Regions from separate parts of the Halomonas sp. I1 genome, predicted to be linked through region 1. Evidence: predicted binding sites of a transcription regulator. Region 1 holds the regulator's gene; the other holds the start of a gene.

Region 1 (4,415 bases):
CGCGGTGGCGCAGGCGGACGCTGGGCTGCTGAACGGCCAGGTCGTGGGCCAGGCGCTCGGCCAGGTAGACCGAACGATGCTGGCCGCCGGTGCAACCGATGGCTACGGTGAGATAACTGCGTTGGCTGGCCAGGTAGCGCGGTAGCCAGCGTTCTATCCAGGCCAGGATGTCCCGGCGCATCTCGTCGACCATCGGGTAGCCGTCGAGAAAGTCGATGACGCTCGAGTCACGCCCGGTGGCATCGCGCAATGACGGGTCCCAGTAGGGGTTCGGCAGGCAGCGCGCATCGAAGACGATATCGGCGTCGAGGGGAACACCGCGCTTGAAGCCGAAGGACTCGATGGTCAAGGCCAGGGCTTCCTGTCCGCGGTCGGCCACCTGGTCGGCGAGGCGGCCGCGCAGGTCATGCACCGAGAGTCGTGACGTATCGATCACCAGGTCGGCGAGGTCGCGGATGTCTGCCAGGGAAGCTTCTTCCTGGTCGATGGCCTCGGCCAGCGTCATCCGGTTGTTGCGGGTCAACGGGTGGCGTCGTCGAGTGGCCGAGTAGCGTTCGAGCAGGATGCGCGCATCGGTGGTGAGGTAGACCACCTGACACTGAACCTTCCTGTCGCGCAACTCATGGAGTAGCGTCGGAAAGCGTTGCAGGGCATGTGGCAGGTTGCGGGCATCGATGCTGACGGCGATGGAGCTGCGTGCCTGGGCATCGTGCAGCTCATCCACCAGCGAGCCGAGCAGCATGGCCGGCAGATTGTCGATAGCGTAGAAGCCGAGATCCTCCAGCGCCTGCAGGGCGATCGACTTGCCCGAGCCCGAACGGCCGCTGATGATCACGATCTGCATGGCGGATCTCCTGGTCGAATGGCTGGCCGGATGGCCCGGGAACGGGGGCCGTCAGTCGTGTTCGGCCGGCGCCTGCCGGCGTATGGCCTCGACGAGTCGTTCGTGCAGGGCATGCTGGCTATCGGCGCGCCGCAGGGCATTGCGTGTGTCGGCATCATTCATCACGGCAGCGACCTGGCCGAGCAACGCCAGGTGGGCGTCGTCGGCCTGCTCGGGAACCAGCAGCACGAACACCAGATCGACGGGGTCGCCGTCGACCGCATCGAAGTCGATCGGGTCGGCGAGCTTCAGGAAGCCGGCGATGGGGGCCTTGCAGTGCGGGTTGCGGGAGTGGGGGATGGCCACTCCGTGTCCGATGCCCGTGCTGCCCAGACGCTCGCGACCGATCAGTCGGCTGAAAACCTCCTGACTGTCGAGGCTGGGTGTGTTCTGAGCGATGAAGGTGCTGAAGAATTCCAGTACGCGCTTTTTGCTCCCCCCGGGGACATCGAAAAGGGTGCGCTCGGGGGGAAGGATGGTTTCCAGAGTCATGACGGGTCAGCGTGCGCCGGCGGCGCCCTGGGCGCGCGCCTGGGATTTTTCCTTGTGTTTCACCAACTGGCGATCGAGCTTGTCGGCGAGGGCATCGATGGCGGCGTACATGTCGCCGTCCATTGCTTCGGCATGCAGGTCGGCACCAGCAGCATGCAGGGTACAGGCAGCCTGTTGACGTTCTTTCTCCACGGAGAGCGTGACTTGCACGGTGGTGATGTTGTCGTAATGACGTTCGAGGCGCGCGAGCTTCTCTTGGACATAGTCACGCAGGGCGTCGGTCAATTCCACATGATGGCCGGTGAGGTTGACTTGCATGACACGCTCCTTGCTCCTTGGGTGGTGACTCGATTGTAACCCTTTTTGGAGTCGAGCAAACCCCCTGCGCAATGCCGTCGGTGACGTCCCGTGGTAAACGCTCAGCGAAGGCGTTTGCGCTGGCTCGAGGAGGGGATGTTCATCGATTCACGGTACTTGGCCACGGTTCGTCGTGCCACATCGATGCCTTCCTCGGCGAGCAGGGTGACAAGTCTGTTGTCGGAAAGCGGCTTGCGTGTCGATTCTTCCTGAATGAGCTTGCGGATTCGGGCGCGAATGGCAGTGCTGGAGTGCGCATCGTCGCCCCCGCCGACATGACTGGAGAAGAAATACTTGAGCTCGAACACGCCACGCGGTGTGTGGATGTATTTCTGGGTGGTCACCCGGGAAATGGTCGATTCGTGCATCTCGACGGTCTGGGCGATGTCGGCCAGTATGAGCGGTTTCATGGCCTCCTCGCCGTGTTCCAGGAAATCCAGTTGGCGGACCATGATCTCGCGGCCGACCCGAAGAAGGGTGTCGTTGCGACTGGCCAGGCTCTTGAGTAGCCAGCGTGCTTCCTGGAGGTGGTCCTTGAGGAACTGGTTGTCCTGGCTCTTGTCGGCGCGCCGGATCAAGGCGGCATAGTCGGGCTGAATGCGCAGGCGCGGCATGGCGTCGGGATTGAGCTCGACCTGCCAACCATCTTCGGTGCGTCGGGCGACCAGGTCGGGAATGACATAGTCGTCGCTCTCGCTGGCAAAGGCGCTGCCCGGGCGGGGGTCGAGGTCTCGGATCAGGGCGATGGCTTCGTCGAGGGCCTCATCGTCCAGGCTGAGGCGTCGTTTCAGCAGACGCCGGTCATCGCCGGCCAGCGCCTCGAGGAACTGGCGGGCCAGACGCCGAGCCTGAGGAAGTCGGGGAGTGTCCTGGGGCAGGGCCGCAAGCTGCAGCAGTAGGCACTCCCGCAGGTCGCGGGCGAAGACGCCGGTGGGGTCGAACTGCTGCACTTGAAGCAGCACCGTTTCGACTTCGCGACTGGATAGTCCTTCCAGTCCCTGGGCGCGCAGGCCGTCACGGATCTCGTCCAGAGGCTGGTCCAGGTAGCCGTCGTCGTTGACCGCGTCGATCAGGCTCTCGGCGATACGCGACGCGCGTTCGTCCAGGCCGCTCATGGCCAGTTGCCAGGCCAGGTGGCCCTGCAGGCTCTGGCCGGCCGCCTGGCGCTCGAAGTCGGGAGCTTCGCCACTGCCGGTGCCTCCCAGGCTTCCCAATCCGGCGTCCTGGTAGGTGTCGGACCAGTCGCTGTCGACGGTCAAGTCATCGGGAATCTCGCTGGCCCAGTCATCCTCGGGGGCATCGCTGACGGCCTGTTCGCCGAAATCGTCGTCGAGCTCCAGCATGGGGTTGGATTCCAGGGCCTGCTGGACCTCCTGGCGAAGATCGAGGGTGGAGAGCTGCAGCAGGGCGATGGCCTGCTGCAGTTGGGGCGTCATGGTCAGCTGGGTGCCGAGCCGCAGTTGCAGGGAAGCCTTCATGGCCATAGGGAAAGAGATCCGCTCAACGTGCGAGAAACCCCCACCCTAGTCCGCTGGGTCGGCGCATGCAAGCCTTGTTAAAAGCAATTATCATGCCATTGGCAATTAGCATGCCTCGGAGATAAAGTTCTCTTTATATCAGTTTGTTGTGATTCCACGAGGCGCATCAGCGCTTGGCAGGGGCGACTCAGAGCCGGAAATCCTGGCCCAGGTAGACGTCACGTACTCGTTGGTTGGCGAGGATCGCCTCGGCGTTGCCTTCGGCGATGATCTGCCCGTCGCCGACGATGTAGGCGCCATCACAGATATCGAGCGTCTCGCGAACATTGTGATCGGTGATCAGTACGCCAATGCCGCGTGCCTTTAGCTGGCGGATGATGTCCTTGATTTCACCGACGGAAATCGGGTCCACGCCCGCGAAGGGCTCGTCCAGCAGGATGAAATCGGGTTCGGTTGCCAGGGCGCGCGCGATTTCCACTCGGCGTCGCTCGCCACCGGACAGGGTCATGCCCGCGTTGTCACGGATGTGGGTGACGTGAAAGTCCTCCAGCAGCGACTCCAGGCGGGCTCGGCGGCCGGCGCGATCGAGGTCCTTGCGCATCTCGAGGATGGCCATGATGTTGTCGGCCACGCTCAGCTTGCGAAAGATCGAGGCTTCCTGGGGCAGATAGCCGATGCCGGCGTGGGCGCGTTCGTGCATGGCGGCGTCGGACAGGTCGTGATCATCGATGGCGACTTCGCCGGCATCGGCGCGGACCAGGCCCACGATCATGTAGAAGGAGGTGGTCTTGCCGGCACCGTTGGGGCCGAGCAGGCCGATGATGTGCCCCTGGCCGATCGCCAGGCTGATATCGTGGACCACGCGGCGACGCTTGTAGCTCTTGGCCAGGTGGCGAGCATGAAGCGTTTTCATTGGGAATCCTGTTGCTCGGGTTCCAGGGTCATGCGTACCCGCTGGTTTCCTTCGACGCCCTCGGCAGAGGAACGCGCCTGTACCACGCGGCGGTCGAGGAAGTACTCCAGATAGCCGCCATCGAAGGTGTCGCCACCCTGGTGGAGTTCGGCTTGATCGACGAGCTCCATGCGGCGCTCGGCCACATGGTAGACGATGCGCTGCCCCCAGCCGCGCACCAGCGGTTCGTCGGGGGCGGGCTTCTGTTCGATGTAGGCACGTTCGCCGGTGGCGATGGCCTGGCTCAACTGGC
Region 2 (4,415 bases), on a different contig from region 1:
CGTTGCCCGGCCAGGCCAGGCGGGTCAGGTGCTCCTCGGCCTCCTCGGTCAGTACCTTGACGTCGGTGGACAGCTCCTTGGCGGCTTCGGCGAGGAAGTGACGCGCCAGGCGGGGGATGTCCTCACGCCGATCGGCGAGTTTCGGCAGGTGGACACGAATCACGTTGAGGCGATGAAAGAGATCCTCGCGAAAGCGTCCGTCATTCACCAGTTCCTCGAGATGCTGGTGAGTGGCGGCGATGATGCGGACATCGACCTTGACCGAGGTATGGCCACCGACCCGATAGAACTCGCCATCGGCCAGCACCCGCAGCAGCCGGGTCTGGGTCTCGGCGGGCATGTCGCCGATCTCGTCGAGGAACAGGGTGCCGCCATCGGCCTGTTCGAAACGCCCCTGGCGCTGGGCCGTGGCACCGGTGAAGGCCCCCTTTTCATGGCCGAACAGCTCGGATTCGATCAGGTCGCGGGGAATCGCCGCCATGTTCAGGGCAATGAAGGGTCGGCCACCCCGAGGACTGTGCTGGTGCAGCGCCTGGGCCACGCGCTCCTTGCCGGTCCCCGACTCGCCGTTGATCAGCACCGTGATGTGCGACTGAGCGAGCCGGCCGATGGCACGAAACACCTCCTGCATGGCCGGCGCCTCGCCGATGATCTCGGTCTCGAGCCCCTCCGGGGGCGTGACCGGCCGCTGGCGCTCACGGGCATGGGCCACGGCACGACGCACCAGGGCCAGCGCCTCGTCGACGTCGAAGGGCTTGGGCAGGTATTCGAAGGCACCGCCCTGATAGGAGGCCACGGCGCTGTCGAGGTCCGAGTGTGCCGTCATCACGATGACCGGCAGGTCGGGATGCGCCTCCCGCACCCGGGCCATCAGATCCAGGCCGTCGATCCCCGGCATGCGGATATCGGTGACCAGCACATCGGGCGGCTCCTCGAGCAGCCGTGGCAGCACGCGATCGGCGCGCTCGACGCATTCGACCTCCAGATCGGGCTGGGCCAGGGCTCGCTCCAGCACCCAGCGGATGGCGCGGTCGTCGTCGACGATCATGACGCGAGCGGCTTCACTCATGGGGTCTCTCCAGCGGTATCAGCAGGCGGAATTCGGTGTGGCCGGGTGCGGAATCGCATTCGATCAGCCCCTGGTGCTGATGGAGGATCGACTGGGCGATGGATAGCCCCAGTCCACTGCCCTCGGCACGTCCCGAGACCATCGGGTAGAACAGGGTTTCGCGCAGTCGCTCGGGAATGCCAGGGCCGTTATCGATGATCGACACCTCACAGACCAGCCGATGCCGTTCGGCGCCCAGGGTGAACTGGCGTCGTGCGCGCGTTCGCAGCATCAGGCTGGGTGCCGGCACATCGGCCTCGGTCATGGCTTCAACGGCATTGCGCGCCACATTGAGCATGGCCTGGATCATCTGCGACTCGTCGCCGACCAGGTCCGGCAGGCTCGGGTCGTAATCACGAGTGATCGTCACGCTCGGATGCTCGACGGCCAGCAACGAGCGCACCCTTTCCAGCACCTTGTGGATATTCAGCGGCTCATGGCGCTCGACCTGATTGGGACCGAGCATCGCATCCACCATGTCGCGCAGCCGGTCGACCTCTTCGATGATGATCCGGGTGAATTCGGTGAGCTGAGGGCTGTCGAGGTCACGCTCCAGCAGCTGGGCGGCCCCACGGATGCCGCCGAGGGGATTCTTGACTTCGTGGGCCAGCCCCCGCGCCAGTACCTTGATGGTTTCCTGGCGCGTCTGCAGCGCTTCCTCCCGGGAAATGCGCAGCAGGCGATCTCGGGGCTCCACCTCCAGCAAGAGCTCGTCCCGGGTCAAGGGCGTGACGGTGTAATCCACGGTCAACACATCCCCGGTGACCAGCGTCAGGCGCGCCTCACGCTGGGTGAAGGGATGAAACTCGTCCCGCGCCTTGGCCAGCAGCTCGCCGATATCCTCCTCGCCGACGACCAGCTCCGGCAGGGAGTGGCCCATCACGCGCGAGCGACTGATCGCCAGCAACGCCTCGGCCGCCGGATTCATCCACTGCAGACGCAGCCGGCCATCCAACAGGAGGACGGCGGTGGTGAGGTGTTCCATCAGGCGTTGATACATGGACGATCCCGCGATGCACGTAGAAGTTTCCAACTGGAGAAGTCCGGTGCAAGAAGCGCGCCACTTCGCTACGACCGGCATACGGGCGCTGGCGAGCCACGGGCACCAGGACTGTGCACCATCCTAGTGCACTATTATGGTGCATGCACGATCCTGGACGGTCGGTACGCTCTTCACACCCAGGTCGGATCGAGGGAACTGGCTTATCGAGGATTTTTCGGCAGGTTCACACTGGCCCGGTGCACATGAAGTGTCACCGCGGACGTGCGCCGCAGCACCTGGCCACGACCGTCGAGCAGCTCTGCCCGCAGCCGGTGCTCGCCACGCGCCAGATTGGTGAGCTCGATGACCGGCTCGCGCGAGGCGGGTCGTGCGACCTTCCCATCGAGCAGCAGACGCAACCGGTGCCCTTCCCGCAATGCCGGCCGGAGTTCGAAGCGCACCTGTACATCACCGGCGGCCCCGGTGGGCAGGGTCGTTTCGTTTCCGGGCGAGGCAATCGCGAACGCCTCATACGCCGGGGAGGGGATGCCATCGACGTTGCGGCCCGGGGCGGCACGCGTCAATGCAGGCGATGGCGGCAGCGCCGGCACCACGCTGATCGGCTGGAGCTCGACCAGCTCGCCACCCCGCGAGGGATCATCGGTGAAGAACACATGGCCCCGTGCATCGATGGTGCGGTAGAGCATCTGACCGCCCATTGCGTGACTCATCATCACAAGGCACAGCAACAGAGAGATCATCGGTCTGTCCATGGCCCCTCCCCAGGTATCGGGCACCCCGTCCTCGACATGAAGACTAGGCGCTGCCCGGCCGGGTAGCGAGCCCCACGCCCCGCGATGCATCACGCGAACCGATTGCCGTGCCTCAGCTGGCACAAGAAGGCTGGCAAAAAAAGAGGCGCGCCCGACCGGGCGCGCCTCTTGCTGTCGCTGTAGCGCGGCGCCGAAGCGCCGACGATCAGCAGCTGTAGTACATGTCGAACTCGATCGGGTGAGTCGTCATGCGCAGACGCTCGATATCCTCGGACTTGAGTTCGATGTAGGCATCGATCGTCTCGTCGGTGAAGACACCACCCTCGGTGAGGAAGCTGCGATCCGCGTCCAGGGCTTCCAGCGCCTGATCGAGGCTTTCGGCCACGGTCGGGACGGACTTGCCCTCTTCCGGCGGCAGGTCATAGAGGTTCTTGTCCATGGCATCGCCCGGATGGGTCTTGTTCTTGATGCCATCGATACCGGCCATCAGCATCGCCGCGAAGCACAGGTAGGGGTTGGCGGTCGGGTCCGGGAAGCGGGCCTCGACACGCTTGCCCTTCGGGCTGGCGGTGTAGGGGATACGGATTGACGCAGAACGGTTGCGCGCGCTGTAGGCCAGCATCACCGGCGCTTCGAAGCCCGGCACCAGACGCTTGTAGGAGTTGGTGGACGCGTTGGTGAAGGCGTTCAGGGCACGAGCGTGCTTGATGATGCCGCCGATGTAGTACAGGGCCATTTCGGAAAGACCGGCGTACTCGTCACCGGCGAACTGGTTCTGGCCGTCCTTCCAGAAGGACTGGTGGACGTGCATGCCGGACCCGTTGTCACCGACCACCGGCTTGGGCATGAAGGTCGCAGTCTTGCCGAAGGCGTGGGCCACGTTGTGCACCACGTACTTCATTTCCTGCAGCTCGTCGGCCTTCTTCACCAGGGTGTTGAACTTGACGCCGATCTCATTCTGGCCGGCGTTGGACACCTCGTGGTGATGCACCTCGACGCTCTGGCCGATGGCTTCCAGGGTGTTGCACATCGCGCCACGGATGTCGTGGAAGCTATCCACCGGCGGTACCGGGAAGTAACCGCCCTTGACCCGCGGACGGTGGCCCATGTTGCCGCCCTCGACCTGACGGTCGGTGGCCCAGGCCCCCTCTTCGGAGCTGATCTTGTACATGGCGCCTTCGGCATCGGCCTTCCAGTGCACCTCGTCGAAGACGAAGAACTCGGGCTCCGGCCCGAAGAAGGCGGTATCGCCCAGACCGGACGACTGCAGATACGCCTCGGCACGCTTGGCGATGGAGCGCGGGTCACGCTCATAGCCCTGCATGGTGGCCGGCTCGATGATGTCGCAGCGCAGCACCAGGGTGGCGTCTTCGGTGAAGGGGTCGAGGAAGCCGGTGCCGTCCTCCGGACGCAGGATCATGTCCGACTCGTTGATCCCCTTCCAGCCATTGATGGAGGAGCCATCGAACATCTGGCCGTTCTCGAAGAACTCTTCGTCCACATCGCGAGCCGGGATGGTGACGTGCTGTTCCTTGCCTTTGGTGTCGGTGAA

What was found. The regulator sigma-54, encoded in region 1, starts transcription at its own class of promoters, with help from an activator protein. The targets are predictions, from matches to a motif close to TGGCACNNNNNTTGCTNT.
Region 2: glnL (nitrogen regulation protein NR(II)) is a predicted target of sigma-54. The motif match lies at 2,154-2,171, and genes of this name have one in related genera.

Annotation. Positions count from the first base shown of each region.
Region 1 is NZ_JAVXUS010000023.1:48,712-53,126, reverse strand. Features, by position in the region: gene rapZ (RNase adapter RapZ) at 1-844, opposite strand, end outside; gene RSO41_RS17215 (PTS sugar transporter subunit IIA) at 896-1,375, opposite strand; gene hpf (ribosome hibernation-promoting factor, HPF/YfiA family) at 1,382-1,693, opposite strand; gene RSO41_RS17205 (RNA polymerase factor sigma-54) at 1,795-3,216, opposite strand; gene lptB (LPS export ABC transporter ATP-binding protein) at 3,398-4,123, opposite strand; gene lptA (lipopolysaccharide transport periplasmic protein LptA) at 4,120-4,415, opposite strand, start outside.
Region 2 is NZ_JAVXUS010000001.1:106,542-110,956, forward strand. Features, by position in the region: gene ntrC (nitrogen regulation protein NR(I)) at 1-1,069, opposite strand, end outside; gene glnL (nitrogen regulation protein NR(II)) at 1,062-2,108, opposite strand; gene RSO41_RS00475 (DUF4124 domain-containing protein) at 2,312-2,863, opposite strand; gene glnA (glutamate--ammonia ligase) at 3,069-4,415, opposite strand, start outside.